2 regions of the Neobacillus camarae genome follow, and region 1 is predicted to be linked to the other one. Evidence: a T-box and tRNA genes for the amino acid it is inferred to sense, from the RefSeq annotation. Region 1 holds a T-box; the other holds one or more tRNA genes.
The links. A T-box is a leader RNA that pairs with one kind of tRNA and senses whether it is charged. The one in region 1 lies ahead of leuS (leucine--tRNA ligase), so its partner is inferred to be a tRNA-Leu.
Positions count from the first base shown of each region.

Region 2: it encodes a tRNA-Leu, which carries the amino acid that the T-box ahead of leuS (leucine--tRNA ligase) is inferred to sense. The anticodon was not compared.

Region 1 covers NZ_JBUCKX010000002.1:1,500,974-1,508,644, reverse strand. The annotation lists gene ACY8D0_RS14915 (rhodanese-like domain-containing protein) at 1-144, opposite strand, end outside; gene leuS (leucine--tRNA ligase) at 203-2,620, opposite strand; T-box leader at 2,663-2,883, opposite strand; gene ACY8D0_RS14905 (MDR family MFS transporter) at 3,049-4,239, opposite strand; gene ACY8D0_RS14900 (glycogen biosynthesis protein GlgD) at 4,416-4,595, opposite strand; gene ACY8D0_RS14895 (YtzC family protein) at 4,592-4,873, opposite strand; gene mnmL (tRNA modification radical SAM protein MnmL/YtqA) at 5,076-6,038, shown strand; gene mnmM (tRNA 5-(aminomethyl)-2-thiouridylate-methyltransferase MnmM) at 6,035-6,607, shown strand; gene ACY8D0_RS14880 (tetraprenyl-beta-curcumene synthase family protein) at 6,635-7,671, opposite strand, start outside.
Region 2 covers NZ_JBUCKX010000003.1:453,305-460,975, reverse strand. The annotation lists gene ACY8D0_RS17465 (exodeoxyribonuclease III) at 1-421, shown strand, start outside; gene ACY8D0_RS17460 (hypothetical protein) at 485-622, opposite strand; rRNA gene ACY8D0_RS17455 (16S ribosomal RNA) at 986-2,520, shown strand; tRNA gene ACY8D0_RS17450 (tRNA-Ala) at 2,609-2,684, shown strand; rRNA gene ACY8D0_RS17445 (23S ribosomal RNA) at 2,769-5,697, shown strand; tRNA gene ACY8D0_RS17440 (tRNA-Leu) at 5,887-5,970, shown strand; tRNA gene ACY8D0_RS17435 (tRNA-Gly) at 5,989-6,063, shown strand; tRNA gene ACY8D0_RS17430 (tRNA-Leu) at 6,067-6,152, shown strand; tRNA gene ACY8D0_RS17425 (tRNA-Pro) at 6,163-6,236, shown strand; tRNA gene ACY8D0_RS17420 (tRNA-Ala) at 6,243-6,315, shown strand; tRNA gene ACY8D0_RS17415 (tRNA-Met) at 6,330-6,406, shown strand; tRNA gene ACY8D0_RS17410 (tRNA-Tyr) at 6,524-6,608, shown strand; tRNA gene ACY8D0_RS17405 (tRNA-Trp) at 6,615-6,688, shown strand; tRNA gene ACY8D0_RS17400 (tRNA-Ile) at 6,720-6,793, shown strand; gene mutM (DNA-formamidopyrimidine glycosylase) at 6,943-7,671, shown strand, end outside.

The DNA of each region.
Region 1 (7,671 bases):
ATCTCCCATTCGAATATGCTTAGCCCCTGGAATCATTCCTCCCGCTACTTCTTCATCTTCTCTTACATCCACAAGTTCAAGCTTTTCCCCTGACTCAAGCTTTTTACTTAGTTCTTCCGGTGTGATGATTTTAATTTCTTCCATAGAATCCATCCCCTTTTAAAAGAGGCCGGCCTTATGTTTTAGCCGGCACTCATCCCATTTAGTTTGCTACTATATTAACCAACTTACCCGGAACCGTGATGACCTTGCGAATGGTTTTTCCTTCAATTTGCTCTTTGATGCGGTCATCTTCCATGGCAATTCCTTCTAATGCCTCTTTGCTGGCATCTGTTGGAACCTTCACTTTTGTTTTGACTTTACCGTTTACCTGGATGACGATTTCCACTTCATTTTCCACCAGTTTTGCTTCATCATAAGCCGGCCATGCTTGATAAGAAATGGTGCCTTCATGGCCAAGCTTTTCCCAAATCTCCTCGGCAATGTGTGGAGCAACCGGTGACAGCAATTTGACGAAACCTTCGATAAAATGCTTTGGCAGCAAAGTTGCTCTATAGGCTTCGTTAATGAATACCATCAATTGGGAAATCGCAGTGTTGAAACGAAGTCCCTCATAGTCCTCGGTAACCTTTTTCACTGTTTGATGATAAACTTTTTCAAGGCTGGACACCTCTTCTGTGTCTTGGATTTTGGGATTCTGCTCGCCATTTTCCTCGACAATTAACCGCCAAATCCGGTCCAAGAACCGTCGGGAACCATCCAAGCCGTTTGTCGACCACGCGATCGATGCGTCAAGCGGTCCCATGAACATTTCGTACATGCGGAGTGTATCGGCGCCATGCGTATGGACGATTTCATCTGGGTTGACGACATTGCCTTTTGATTTACTCATTTTTTCATTGTTTTCGCCTAAAATCATTCCTTGGTTGAACAGCTTTTGGAAAGGTTCCTTCGTTGGGACAACCCCGATATCATAAAGGAATTTATGCCAGAAGCGTGCATACAGCAGGTGGAGCACCGCATGCTCTGCACCGCCAATATAAATATCGACTGGCAGCCAATGCTTTAGCTTTTCTTGTGAAGCAAGCTCTTCCGAATTCTCCGGGTCAATATAACGCAGGTAATACCAGCAGCTGCCGGCCCATTGCGGCATCGTGTTGGTTTCACGTCGGCCTTTTTTACCTGTTGCCGGATCTACAACATTTACCCATTCCTCAATATTGGCGAGTGGTGATTCACCAGTACCCGAAGGTTTGATATCGGTTGTTTTCGGCAGAGTCAATGGCAGCTGATCTTCAGGGACAGCTGTCATAGTGCCGTCTTCCCAGTGGATAATTGGAATTGGCTCGCCCCAATAACGCTGGCGGCTGAACAGCCAATCACGCAGGCGGTAGGTCACTTTCTTTGTCCCGATTTCTTTTTCTTCCAGCCAGGAAATCATTTTTTTAATGGCATCTACTTTATTTAAACCATTTAAGAACTCCGAATTAATGTGTTCACCATCACCCGTATAGGCTTCTGCTTCCACATCGCCGCCGGCAACAACCGCCTTAATCGGCAGTCCAAAAACCTTGGCGAATTCGTAGTCACGCTCATCATGGGCAGGAACCGCCATAATCGCTCCTGTGCCATAGCTTGCTAATACGTAATCCGCAATCCATATTGGCATTTTTTCGCCATTTGCGGGATTAACCGCATAGGCGCCAGTAAAGACACCTGTTTTTTCTTTGGCAAGGTCTGTCCGCTCAAGATCACTCTTCGTCTTAACCTTATCTAGATAATCATCAACCGCTGTACGTTGCTCTGAAGTAGTAATCTTGTCTACAAGAGCATGCTCTGGTGCTAAAACTGCATACGTTGCACCGAAAAGCGTATCAGGGCGGGTAGTAAATACAGTAAAGGTTTCTTCATGGCCATCAATTTTGAAATTGACCTCTGCTCCTTCAGAGCGGCCAATCCAGTTTCGCTGCATTTCCTTCAGGCTTTCCGGCCAATCCAGTTCCTCCAAGTCCTCAAGGAGACGGTCGGCGTATGCTGTAATTTTCAGCATCCACTGCCTCATCGGCCGGCGTTCAACAGGGTGGCCGCCGCGCTCACTTTTTCCATCAATGACTTCTTCATTGGCAAGCACGGTTCCAAGTGCAGGACACCAGTTGACAGGTACTTCATCAATATAAGCAAGGCCTTTTTCCCAAAGCTTTAAGAAAATCCACTGGGTCCACTTATAATATTCTGGATCCGTTGTATTCACTTCGCGGTCCCAATCATAGGAAAAGCCCAATGATTTAATTTGTCTGCGGAAGGTGTTGATGTTTTTCTCGGTAAATTCTGCCGGGTCGTTGCCTGTATCTAAGGCATATTGTTCGGCAGGCAATCCAAAGGCATCCCAGCCCATCGGATGAAGAACATTATACCCTTGCATCCGCTTCATGCGGGAGAGGATATCGGTTGCGGTGTATCCCTCAGGATGGCCGACGTGAAGGCCAACACCTGACGGATATGGAAACATATCCAAGGCGTAAAATTTACGCTTATCGTACTCTTCGTTTGTTTTAAAAGTCTTTTCTTGCTCCCACTTTTGCTGCCACTTTTTTTCGATTTGCTGATGATCGAAACTCATTTCTTGTTCCTCCTAGTGAAAAATAAAAAACCCCTCATCCCAGACAGGGACGAGAGGATATATGTATCTCCCGCGGTACCACCCACATTAGTGCAACTAACACTCGCTTCATTCATCCTTAACGCGGAAAACGGCAAATCTTACTTAAGTTCACATTTGCAACTCATAGGCGAGTTCATGATGTCCCCGGTTGACTTGCACCAGCCGCCAACTCTCTAATAATGCGGGTCTTAACCACTACTACTCCTATTCACGGTTTTTGCAATATAAGTATTTCGTAATACGGTTATTGTAATCAATTTTTTTATAGTATGCAAGTAGCTTGGACTAATTTCAGCCTTGACAAAATTTTTTACAATTAAACGTAAAAATAGGGACCTATGGATAGATCCCCCCTCAAACTGAACATAACCTCACGGAAAAGATGATTAGAATTGCCCGTGGAAGGTACTCGATACCACAGCCTTTAATTTCCGATCATAAATAAGTGTGGCCGCAATGGCAATGACAAACAAGGCAATCAAAATGATGAATAACACGGTCATGCTGTAAAGGTCGACGATTACCCCGCCTAGCAGCGGACCAATCATTCTCCCGCCGGTTGCGGTACTATTAATAATACCTTGGTAGAACCCTTCCCGCCCTTTTGGTGCCAATCCAAAAGCAATGGTCGGCACCGCTGGCCAAACAAACATTTCACCTATGGTCAAGAAAATCATAGCTACAAGGAATCCTGTAAACGTGCCTGCATGGTTTAAAAATAAAAATGAGACCATAAAAATCCCGATACCGATGATAATTTGCTGTTTTAATGACTTAATAAACTTTTTTAGCAAGACATTTAAAAGCGGCTGCCCCAAAACAATAAGAACCCCATTTATCGTCCACAATAAACTGTATTGGGTAAGCTTTATGTTAATTTCCTGTGTATAGGAGGCAATAGTGGTGCTCCATTGGCTGTAGGGAATCCAGCAAAGTAGATAGCTGAAGCTAAGGATGATCAATGCATGTAAGTTGGCACTGCTTTTTACCGATAAAGCCGATTGATCTGTACCCTTGGACTGGGCAGGATCCATTGTAATTCCCCTGTACCCGAAAATGGCAATAACCAAAAATATTAGGTACATAACCGTATTGGCAAGGAAAATAAGCTGAAACGAGTAGTCTGCGACAACACCTGCAGATGCTGTACCGATTGCGACACCAAGATTAGAGGCGACATATAACGCATTAAAGGTTTTTCGTCCGCCTTCTTTCCAAACAGAACCTGCCATCGCATACATGGCTGGAAAAATAATCCCGGTTCCAAATCCGGCAATGATGAGAAAAATAACATATTCTGGCCAGCCATGCCAAAAGGTTAAACCAACAAGGGAAAACAAAGAGATGAAAATGCCCAAAAGAATTGATTTGTACCCGCCGATTTTATCAAATAAAGAGCCACCCGTGAGGTTTCCAATTACATTCGCTCCTGAGTTAAGCATCAATACAACCCCGGCAACGGACAGAGACTTGCCTAAATGATTGTGAATATAAATGGTATTTAAAGGCCATAAAAAAGAAGAGCCTATCATATTCACTGCCATCCCGATAATTAACAGCCATAAGGCACGCGGCATGAAAAAAACGCTCCTTTATCAGAAAAATATTCAATTCCTTGGTCATTTTAGACCTTTTTCTGGTTCGTTGCAATTCTTTTCGGTTACCTAAAGATATGTTGGAATTATTGGTATTATTAGAAAACGGAAACAAAAAATCCCCAGGCATGATTGTACTGCCAGGGGATTTTTTTGTTTTATGAGGACTGATTTTGTTCCTGATGGAATTTGGATTTTACCGGCTGGCCGCCTGACTCTTCGTATTTCTTTTTCGCCATTTTCACCACATCATAATCTTTCCCCAATTCAACGTCTTGGTTATTCATCCCATTGCGGGTTTTCTGCTCAGGGTTTTGCTGTTTAGATCGCTTTTTCAAAACTGCTCTCCCCCTCTTGTATCTTGTAAGATCAAATTATTTTGCAGTTGCTGGACCTGCAATCTCATGCGGTGAAGCTGATCCCGCTGCTCGGCACTGGCACTATGCGCTATTTTAGCGATGTCCTGATAGGTAGCTTCTAGTTGCTGCAGTGCTTGAGTATAGTCATCATTATTATATTGCTGCTGGAGACTGCTTTGCTTGTATTGCTCCTCTGCATAACGGATTGAATTTTCAACCTCTTGTCTTAAAGCATCCATTGATTCACGAGTAGCCATGTACGTACCCTCCCGAAAAAAAGCGCCATTATTGAAGCATAAGGACTGCTTCAATTCTTATTGTGTTCCCCACTTACTTTCCTATGACAGTAAAGCAATGATAAATGCTGGCAATTTTGCAAATAACAATCGTTGGATAAGGCTTCTGTCCCATGCTAAAATAAAAAGATGCTTAAACTCTATACCAAGGAGATTGTTATACATGCTTCAGATCAAACCATTTCCTTATGCCGCCGATGATAAACGTTACCATACATGGAATTATCATCTTCGACAGCAATTTGGGCATAAGGTGTTTAAGGTGGCATTGGACGGCGGCTTCGATTGCCCGAACCGTGACGGCACAGTGGCCTTTGGTGGCTGCACTTTTTGCAGTGCTTCGGGTTCCGGGGATTTTGCTGGCAATCGCGCTGACGACCTGGTCACCCAGTTTAACGATATTAAAAATAAGATGCACACCAAATGGAAGGACGGCAAATACATGGCCTATTTTCAGGCCTATACTAATACCCATGCCCCTGTAGAGGTGCTGCGTGAAAAGTATGAGACGGTCATTAACATGGATGGGGTTGTCGGCTTATCCATTGCAACTCGCCCGGACTGCCTGCCTGATGAGGTGGTTGAGTACTTGGCGCAACTCAATAAACGAACCTACCTTTGGGTTGAATTGGGCCTGCAGACCGTTCATGAACGGACCGCCCAGTTAATCAATCGTGCCCACGACTTTCAATGTTATGTCGACGGTGCCAACAAACTAAGAAAGCATAACATTCGGGTTTGCTCCCATATTATCAATGGTTTGCCGCTTGAAGACCATGACATGATGATGGAAACGGCACGTCAAGTAGCCAAGCTAGATGTTCAGGGAATTAAAATTCATTTGCTGCACCTGTTAAAGGGCACTCCGATGGTGAAACAATATGAAAAAGGAATGCTGGAATTCCTGACAATGGACGACTATGTCAACTTGGTTTGCGACCAACTGGAAATCCTGCCTCCGGAAATGGTTGTCCACCGGATTACCGGTGACGGACCAATTGATTTAATGGTTGGTCCAATGTGGAGTGTCAACAAATGGGAAGTATTGAACAGTATTGATGCGGAATTAAAACGCAGAAACAGCTGGCAGGGGAAATATTTTCAAACGGGGAGATTGGGCCAATGAAACTGGACCGTATACTCTCGTTTGCCAAATCTCTATTAACCAAATCGGTGACCACCGGGGATATTGCGGTGGATGCGACTTTAGGGAATGGGCATGATACCGTGTTTTTGGCTGAACTCGTCGGGGACACCGGCAAAGTTTTTGGGTTCGATATTCAAGAATCAGCTATTCATGCAACAAAGGACAGGTTAACACAGCATGGCCTGCTTGCCCGGACACAGCTTTTTAATCAAGGCCATGAACATCTACTGGAGATAATTCCTGACGAGCTTCATGGCAGCGTAACCGGTGCCATTTTTAATCTCGGCTACCTGCCCGGCAGTGACAAGACGATTGTGACGAAAGCCGAAACGACCATTGCGGCCATCGGCCAGTTGCTGCCTATCATGGCACCCGAAGGAATCATTGTTCTGGTCATTTATCACGGCCACCCTGGAGGAGCGGAGGAACGAGATGCGCTGTTAAGCTATTGCCGCCAATTAGATCAAATAACAGCCCATGTCCTGGAGTACCGATTTATTAATCAGCAAAATAATCCACCATTTATTGTCGCAATTGAAAAAAAATGAGGATGGCTCGTCCATCCTCATTTTTCATTAGTTTTGAAGTATTTTTTGGACGGTCCTATACGCACGTCCATTGAAATAAAAGAAATAACTGATCCATCCCCCGGTCTTAATAATCCCCTTGGCCAACTTTCGGACCTCTTTTTGTTTCCGGACCTTTACGTCGGATAAATAAATTCCCAGCAATCCGCGGTTAATCATTCGGTGGAACTCTCTATGAGGTAACCGCTCCGTATGCTTATCTGCCTCGAACACAAAATGTCTTAGCCGTTCGAACAAGGTTTCTTGGTCTTTATAATAGAAGCAAAAGTTTAAATCTCCTTCTGCCCGGTCTTCTTCTTGATCAATAAAATAATCAAGCAAAATATGCAGACCTTGGATATAGGGAAAATAACCGTTCCTTATATTTTTCGCATCCTCAGCGGAAAAATCGTCCCTCATGGCATAAGAGACAAGACAAAATATTCCCAAAGTGGAGCCGGAACACGCTGAAAATTCATACCATTCCATATCAGGAAGATTGGCTTTGTGCCGGTTGAACCATGTTTCCAATCGCGGTACCCGTTCAACCTTGGCCACATGTTTATGGACCTGCAGTTCACAGTAATAGTGGCAAAGTTCAAGCAGATAATCCTTAATCGGTTCATAATGGGCAAGTTTCCGTAGTACAGACCTGCAAGTTTCGGATAAATCGTAAAGATAACCATCGTCGTCCTGGTCATCACGATATTGGTAATAATTCTTGCGTTCCGCGTTTAAGACTAGCGCATCCGACATCGACTCATGAAGCGAGGAAAAATCCCTCGGATCCAGCGAAGTGCTGCGGTCACAAAGATTATCAAGATAGTCACTAATGGTTTGATAGGCAACAATAAATTTTATTGCCTGTATATAGTGCGCCTCGGCGGCCAGTGCCAATATGGCTCCTCCTTCACAATGAAACGTTTTGTGCTCGATACTGGCCAGAGCCTGCCTGCGCAGCTCCAAATTCGGAATCCTTTCAGCGCGTTCTCTCCAATAAGCCAATTCTTGATGGACAGCCGGGAGTATTTTGCGGTATACCCTGG
Region 2 (7,671 bases), on a different contig from region 1:
AAGATTGATCTATCGTCTTGACTGGGAAGAACAGATCCTCCAATACCTTCAAGAACTGGACAAGGTGAACCCTGTTATCTTGTGTGGGGATTTAAACGTGGCTCATCAAGAAATAGACTTGAAAAACCCTAAGTCAAACGTAGGCAACTCAGGATTTACAGACGAGGAACGCGGAAAAATGACAGCTTTGCTTAAGTCCGGCTTTTGTGATAGCTATCGATTTATGTATCCAGACAAAGAAGGGGCCTATACTTGGTGGTCTTATATGAATAAAGTACGAGAACGGAATATCGGTTGGCGAATTGATTATTTCATCATTTCCCGCACCTTGTGTGAAGTTGTGAAAGATGCGGATATTCATTCGAATGTAATGGGGAGTGATCACTGCCCTGTAGTACTTGAAATCAATTTGGAAAACTAAGTAAAACTAGAAACAATACTGAAACCTTTGTACCAAAGGTTGATTGTACAAAGGTTTCTTCATTTATATTTCGTTAAGGGCAGTTCCAATTTCATCAAATTCAGGTAATAGTTCGTCTTCAGTAGTAATCGGTGCCTTCTCTGTATCCACTGTCCAGTTGCGTAAAAGATCTTTTTCTTGGTTCTTCCCGTTTAACGGCATACCTTCATCAACTCCTCCTACTAATCATAAAAGCTTCACACATGTTTATTATTTACCTTCGGATATGGGATAAACAGCTTACCATAAAAATCCTTTATTAGAGTGTAAAATTGTTGACATGACTTTATGGGTAGTAATATATTTATTATTTGGCTAACGACAAATTGACTCAAATAATTTTAATTGATTCAATTGAAAAAATACGTTGACGACAAACGATAATTATGTTAATATAATTATCGTTGTTAGCCGCTAGATTAATAGAATATTGTTCTTTGAAAACTAAACAAACAAATACGTCAACAATAAACATTTGTTTCTAACGAAACATTAACGTTTTAACTTTTATGAGCTATATCAACTTTCTTGGAGGTGATCTTAAAACGGAACATTATGGCGGCGTGCCTAATACATGCAAGTCGAGCGAATCGATAGGAGCTTGCACCTTTTGATTAGCGGCGGACGGGTGAGTAACACGTGGGCAACCTGCCTGTAAGACTGGGATAACATCGGGAAACCGATGCTAATACCGGATAATTCTTTCCCTCACATGAGGGAAAGCTGAAAGTCGGTGCAAACTGACGCCTGCGATGGAGCGCGGCGCATTGGCTAGTTGGTGAGGTAACGGCTCACCAGAACAGCGATGCGTAGCCGACCTGAGAGGGTGATCGGCCACACTGGGACGGGAACGGCCCAGACTCCTACGGGAGGCAGCAGTAGGGAATCTTCCACAATGGACGAAAGTCTGATGGAGCAACGCCGCGTGAGCGATGAAGGCCTTCGGGTCGTAAAGCTCTGTTGTTAGGGAAGAACAAGTATCGGAGTAACTGCCGGTACCTTGACGGTACCTAACCAGAAAGCCACGGCTAACTACGTGCCAGCAGCCGCGGTAATACGTAGGTGGCAAGCGTTGTCCGGAATTATTGGGCGTAAAGCGCGCGCAGGCGGTCCTTTAAGTCACTGATGTAAGCCAGCCAACCGTAGAGGTCGTGATGAAACTGGGGACTTGAGTGCAGAAGGAAAGCGGAATTCCACGTGTAGCGGTGAAATGCGTAGAGATGTGGAGGAACACCAGTGGCGAAGGCGGCTTTCTGGTCTGTAACTGACGCTGAGGCGCGAAAGCGTGGGGAGCAAACAGGATTAGATACCCTGGTAGTCCACGCCGTAAACGATGAGTGCTAAGTGTTAGAGGGTTTCCGCCCTTTAGTGCTGCAGCTAACGCATTAAGCACTCCGCCTGGGGAGATGCAGCCGCAAAGCTGGCTTCAAAGAGGAATTGGCAGACCCGCACAAGCGGTGGAGCATGTGGTTTAATTCGAAGCAACGCGAAGAACCTTACCTGAGTCTTGACATCCTCTGATACTCTAGAGATAGGAATTTCCCCTTCGGGGGACAGAGTGACAGGTGGTGCATGGTTGTCGTCAGCTCGTGTCGTGAGATGTTGGGTTAAGTCCCGCAACGAGCGCAACCCTTGAGATTAGTTGCCAGCATTCAGTTGGGCACTCTAATCTGACTGCCGGTGACAAACCGGAGGAAGGTGAGGACTGACGTCAAATCATCATGCCCCTTATGACCTGGGCTACACACGTGCTACAATGGATGGTACAAGGGCAGCGAAGCCGCGAGGTGAAGCCAATCCCATAAAACCATTCTCAGTTCGGATTGCAGGCTGCAACTCGCCTGCATGAAGCCGGAATCGCTAGTAATCGCGGATCAGCATGCCGCGGTGAATACGTTCCCGGGCCTTGTACACACCGCCCGTCACACCACGAGAGTTTGTAACACCCGAAGTCGGTGGGGTAACCTTTTCGGAGCCAGCCGCCTAAGGTGGGACAGATGATTGGGGTGAAGTCGTAACAAGGTAGCCGTATCGGAAGGTGCGGCTGGATCACCTCCTTTCTAAGGAATACGCAGTCCTAATGGACTGAAAATTAGTTGACCTCTATTGTTTGTTTAGTTTTGAGAGAGCAATCTCTCATGACAAAACGGGGCTTTAGCTCAGCTGGGAGAGCGCCTGCTTTGCACGCAGGAGGTCAGCGGTTCGATCCCGCTAAGCTCCACCAAAATCGTTCTTTGAAAACTGGATAATCGTATAGAAGAAACCAAGTAAAACCGAGTAATCGCCATTTTAGGTTTTAAACCATTTAGGTTAAGTTAGAAAGGGCGCACGGTGAATGCCTTGGCACTAGGAGCCGATGAAGGACAGTACTAACACCGATATGCTTCGAGGGAGCTGTAGAAGTAAGCTTTGATCCGGAGATTTCCGAATGGGGAAACCCGTTGCCCGTGAGGGCAGCATCTTTACCTGAATGCATAGGGTATTGAAGGCATACCCGAGGCACGAAACATCTAAGTACCCGGAGGAAGAGAAAGCAAACGCGATTCCCTGAGTAGCGGCAGGCAGAGCAAGGAACGGCCCAAACCGAAAGGCTTGCCTTTCGGGGTTGTAAGACACTCAACATGTAGGTTACAAAGGAACGGGGTAGATGAAGCGGTCTGGAAAGGCCAGCCATAGGAAGTAACAGCCCTGTAGTTGAAACTTCGTTCCCTCTGAGTGGATCACAGGTACGTGGCCGGACACGTGAAATCCGGTCAGGCTTAAGGAAGGACATCTCCCAAGGCTAAATACTCCCTAGTGACCGATAGTGAACCAGTACCGTGAGGGAAAGGTGAAAAGCACCCCGGAAGGGGAGTGAAAGAGATCCTGAAACCGTGTGCCTAAGTAGTCAGAGCCCGTTTATGGGTGATGGCGTGCCTTTGTAGAATGAACCGGCGAGTTACGATTGCATGCGAGGTTAAGTTGATGAGACGGAGCCGCAGCGAAAGCGAGTCTTAAGTAGGGCGAAATAGTATGCAGTCGTAGACCCGACCAGGTGATCTACCCATGTCCAGGGTGAAGTCCAGGTAACACTGGATGGAAGGCCCCGAACCGACACGTTGAAAAGTGCGGGACAAGTGTGGGTAGCGGAGAAATTCCAATCGAACTTGGAGATAGCTGGTTCTCTCCGAAATAGCTTTAAGGGCTAGCCTCACGATAGTCAGAGTCTTGGAGGTAGAGCACTGTTTGGACTAGGGGCCCCCATCGGGTTACCGAATTCAGACAAACTCCGAATGCCAAAGACTTATCCGTGGGAGTCAGACTGCGAGTGATAAGATCCGTAGTCAAAAGGGAAACAGCCCAGACCACCAGCTAAGGTCCCAAAGTATACGTTAAGTGGAAAAGGATGTGGAGTTGCTTAGACAACCAGGATGTTGGCTTAGAAGCAGCCACCATTTAAAGAGTGCGTAATAGCTCACTGGTCGAGTGACTCTGCGCCGAAAATGTACCGGGGCTAAACGTATCACCGAAGCTGTGGATTGACATCTTCGATGTCAGTGGTGACGGAAACGTTCTAAGGGCGTTGAAGCTAGACCGTAAGGACTGGTGGAGCGCTTAGAAGTGAGAATGCCGGTATAGTGGCGAAAGATGAGTGAGAATCTCATCCACCGTATGCCTAAGGTTTCCTGAGGAAGGCTCGTCCGCTCAGGGTTAGTCGGGACCTAAGCCGAGGCCGAAAGGCGTAGGCGATGGACAACAGGTTGATATTCCTGTACCACCTCTTTATCGTTTGAGTAATGGGGGGACGCAGGAGGATAGGGTAAGCGCACTGCTGGTTATGTGCGTCGAAGCAGTTAGGCTGGTGAATAGGAAAATCCGTTCACCGTAAGGCAGCTGTGACAGCGAGGGAAATAGAGTACCGAAGTTCGTTCCACACTGCCAAGAAAAGCCTCTAGCGAGATAAAAGGTGCCTGTACCGCAAACCGACACAGGTAGGCGAGGAGAGAATCCTAAGGTGAGCGAGAGAACTCTCGTTAAGGAACTCGGCAAAATGACCCCGTAACTTCGGGAGAAGGGGTGCTTACTGGGGTGAATAGCCTCGGTAAGCCGCAGTGAATAGGCCCAGGCGACTGTTTAGCAAAAACACAGGTCTCTGCGAAGCCGCAAGGCGAAGTATAGGGGCTGACGCCTGCCCGGTGCTGGAAGGTTAAGAGGAGGGGTTAGCTGCAAAGCGAAGCTCTGAATCGAAGCCCCAGTAAACGGCGGCCGTAACTATAACGGTCCTAAGGTAGCGAAATTCCTTGTCGGGTAAGTTCCGACCCGCACGAAAGGCGTAACGATCTGGGCACTGTCTCAACGAGAGACTCGGTGAAATTATAGTACCTGTGAAGATGCAGGTTACCCGCGACAGGACGGAAAGACCCCATGGAGCTTTACTGTAGCCTGATATTGAATTTTGGTACAGCTTGTACAGGATAGGTAGGAGCCTGAGAAGCCGGAGCGCCAGCTTCGGTGGAGGCGTCGGTGGGATACTACCCTGGCTGTATTGAAATTCTAACCCGCATCCCTTATCGGGATGGGAGACAGTGTCAGGTGGGCAGTTTGACTGGGGCGGTCGCCTCCTAGGGAAGCAACGGAGGCGCCCAAAGGTTCCCTCAGAATGGTTGGAAATCATTCGCAGAGTGTAAAGGCAAGGGAGCTTGACTGCGAGACCTACAAGTCGAGCAGGGACGAAAGTCGGGCTTAGTGATCCGGTGGTTCCGCATGGAAGGGCCATCGCTCAACGGATAAAAGCTACCCTGGGGATAACAGGCTTATCTCCCCCAAGAGTCCACATCGACGGGGAGGTTTGGCACCTCGATGTCGGCTCATCGCATCCTGGGGCTGTAGTCGGTCCCAAGGGTTGGGCTGTTCGCCCATTAAAGCGGTACGCGAGCTGGGTTCAGAACGTCGTGAGACAGTTCGGTCCCTATCCGTCGTGGGCGCAGGAAATTTGAGAGGAGCTGTCCTTAGTACGAGAGGACCGGGATGGACGCACCGCTGGTGTACCAGTTGTCTTGCCAAAGGCATCGCTGGGTAGCTATGTGCGGACGGGATAAGTGCTGAAAGCATCTAAGCATGAAGCCCCCCTCAAGATGAGATTTCCCATAGCGTCAAGCTAGTAAGATCCCTGAAAGATGATCAGGTTGATAGGTCAGGGGTGGAAGCACGGTGACGTGTGGAGCTGACTGATACTAATCGATCGAGGACTTAACCAATAAGAAAAGCGGAAGCGCACGGTCAGCGGCGTATGGCCTCCTACAAAAAGCTATCGCTTTTTGTTAGTGCAATGCTTATGCTGCCGAAGCGTTACTTGTCTAATAAAGCAGACTCGTTTTACTCAAGTTTCTTCTGATTACCCGGTTTTGAGGGAATGATCCTTCAATTAAATACAAAATTTTAAACACGCGGGTGTGGCGGAATCGGCAGACGCGCTAGATTCAGGTTCTAGTGGTAGTAATACCGTATGGGTTCAAGTCCCTTCACCCGCATCATAATTTATGTAAAACGCGGAAGTAGTTCAGTGGTAGAACACCACCTTGCCAAGGTGGGGGTCGCGGGTTCGAATCCCGTCTTCCGCTCCAATTGCCGGGGTGGCGGAACTGGCAGACGCACAGGACTTAAAATCCTGCGGTAGGTGACTACCGTACCGGTTCGATTCCGGTCCTCGGCATCCTGTTTTACGGGAAATAGCTCAGCTTGGTAGAGCACTACGTTCGGGACGTAGGGGTCGCAGGTTCAAATCCTGTTTTCCCGATATTCTGGGGTCTTAGCTCAACCGGGAGAGTGTTTGCTTTGCATGCAAGAGTTCAGCGGTTCCATCCCGCTAGACTCTATAAACTAAAGTTTTGGCGGTGTAGCTCAGCTGGCTAGAGCGTACGGTTCATACCCGTAAGGTCGGGGGTTCGATCCCCTCCGCCGCTACCAAATTAGCTTAGGCTATTTTTTTTTGAAAGATTACGTAAGTCCGGATATAGGATTGAGTCCTAAAAAGCCACTGGCTTATGTCTTGGGTTTCGAATTCCTCTTGTCTTCCAATGATTTGGAGGGGTAGCGAAGTGGCTAAACGCGGCGGACTGTAAATCCGCTCCCTCAGGGTTCGGCGGTTCAAATCCGTCCCCCTCCACCATAATATAGGGGCATAGTTTAAAGGTAGAACAAAGGTCTCCAAAACCTTTGGTGTGGGTTCAATTCCTGCTGCCCCTGCCATTTTACTTTTGCCATATACCAATATAAATAAGGGCCTATAGCTCAGCTGGTTAGAGCGCACGCCTGATAAGCGTGAGGTCGATGGTTCAAGTCCATTTAGGCCCACTAATTCATAAAAACCGAACCCATCTAGGGTTCGGTTTTTTCGTGTTATAAGGCAGCCATACATCCATCTTCATGTTATTTCCACTAATTCTCTCGCTAATTGGAAGGCTTTTGGGAAATTCTAAAGAAAAAATATTGGAGGTTCCTAAATGCCTGAGCTCCCGGAAATGGAAAACTACAAAATCCACTTAAATAATAGAATCATGGGCCAAACCATCACTGGAGTTGAAATCAATCGCGATAAATCGGTTAACCTTAATCCTGAACTGTTTAAAAATACAGTTTCCTCACAAAAGGTGCTAAGTGTCAGCAGAAGGGGCAAACATCTGCTGTTCCATTTGCAAAATGGCCATGTCCTTTTATTGCATCTTATGCTGGGAGGTTGGATGTTTTTCGGCCAAGAGGCGGATAAGCCAAAACGAACAATCCAGGTTCGTCTCTCCTTTGGGAATGAACACCTTTATTTTATCGGTCTCAGGTTGGGGTACCTGCACCTTTATACCCCGCCGGAGGTCCAGGGAAAATTGGCTCATTTAGGCCCGGAACCATTGGATCCAAGTTTTACTATTATGGAGTTCACTAACCGCTTAAACACGAAACATGGCAGATTAAAAACAACTTTAATTGATCAAGAGTTTGTTTCCGGTATCGGAAATTGCTATTCGGCTGAAATTTGCTTTGAAGCGGGGATTCTGCCGGTAAAAGATATCGATGATCTCGAAGCGGAGGCAAAAAACAAGTTATATCAGTCCATGAAGGCCGTGCTTTTTGAGGGCATCAAGCTAGGAGGTTATATGGAGAATCCTCTTTTTAAAGGGGATACCAAAACCGGTGGAGTGAACGGTCACTGTCAAGTATATGATCGTGAGGGTCAGCCA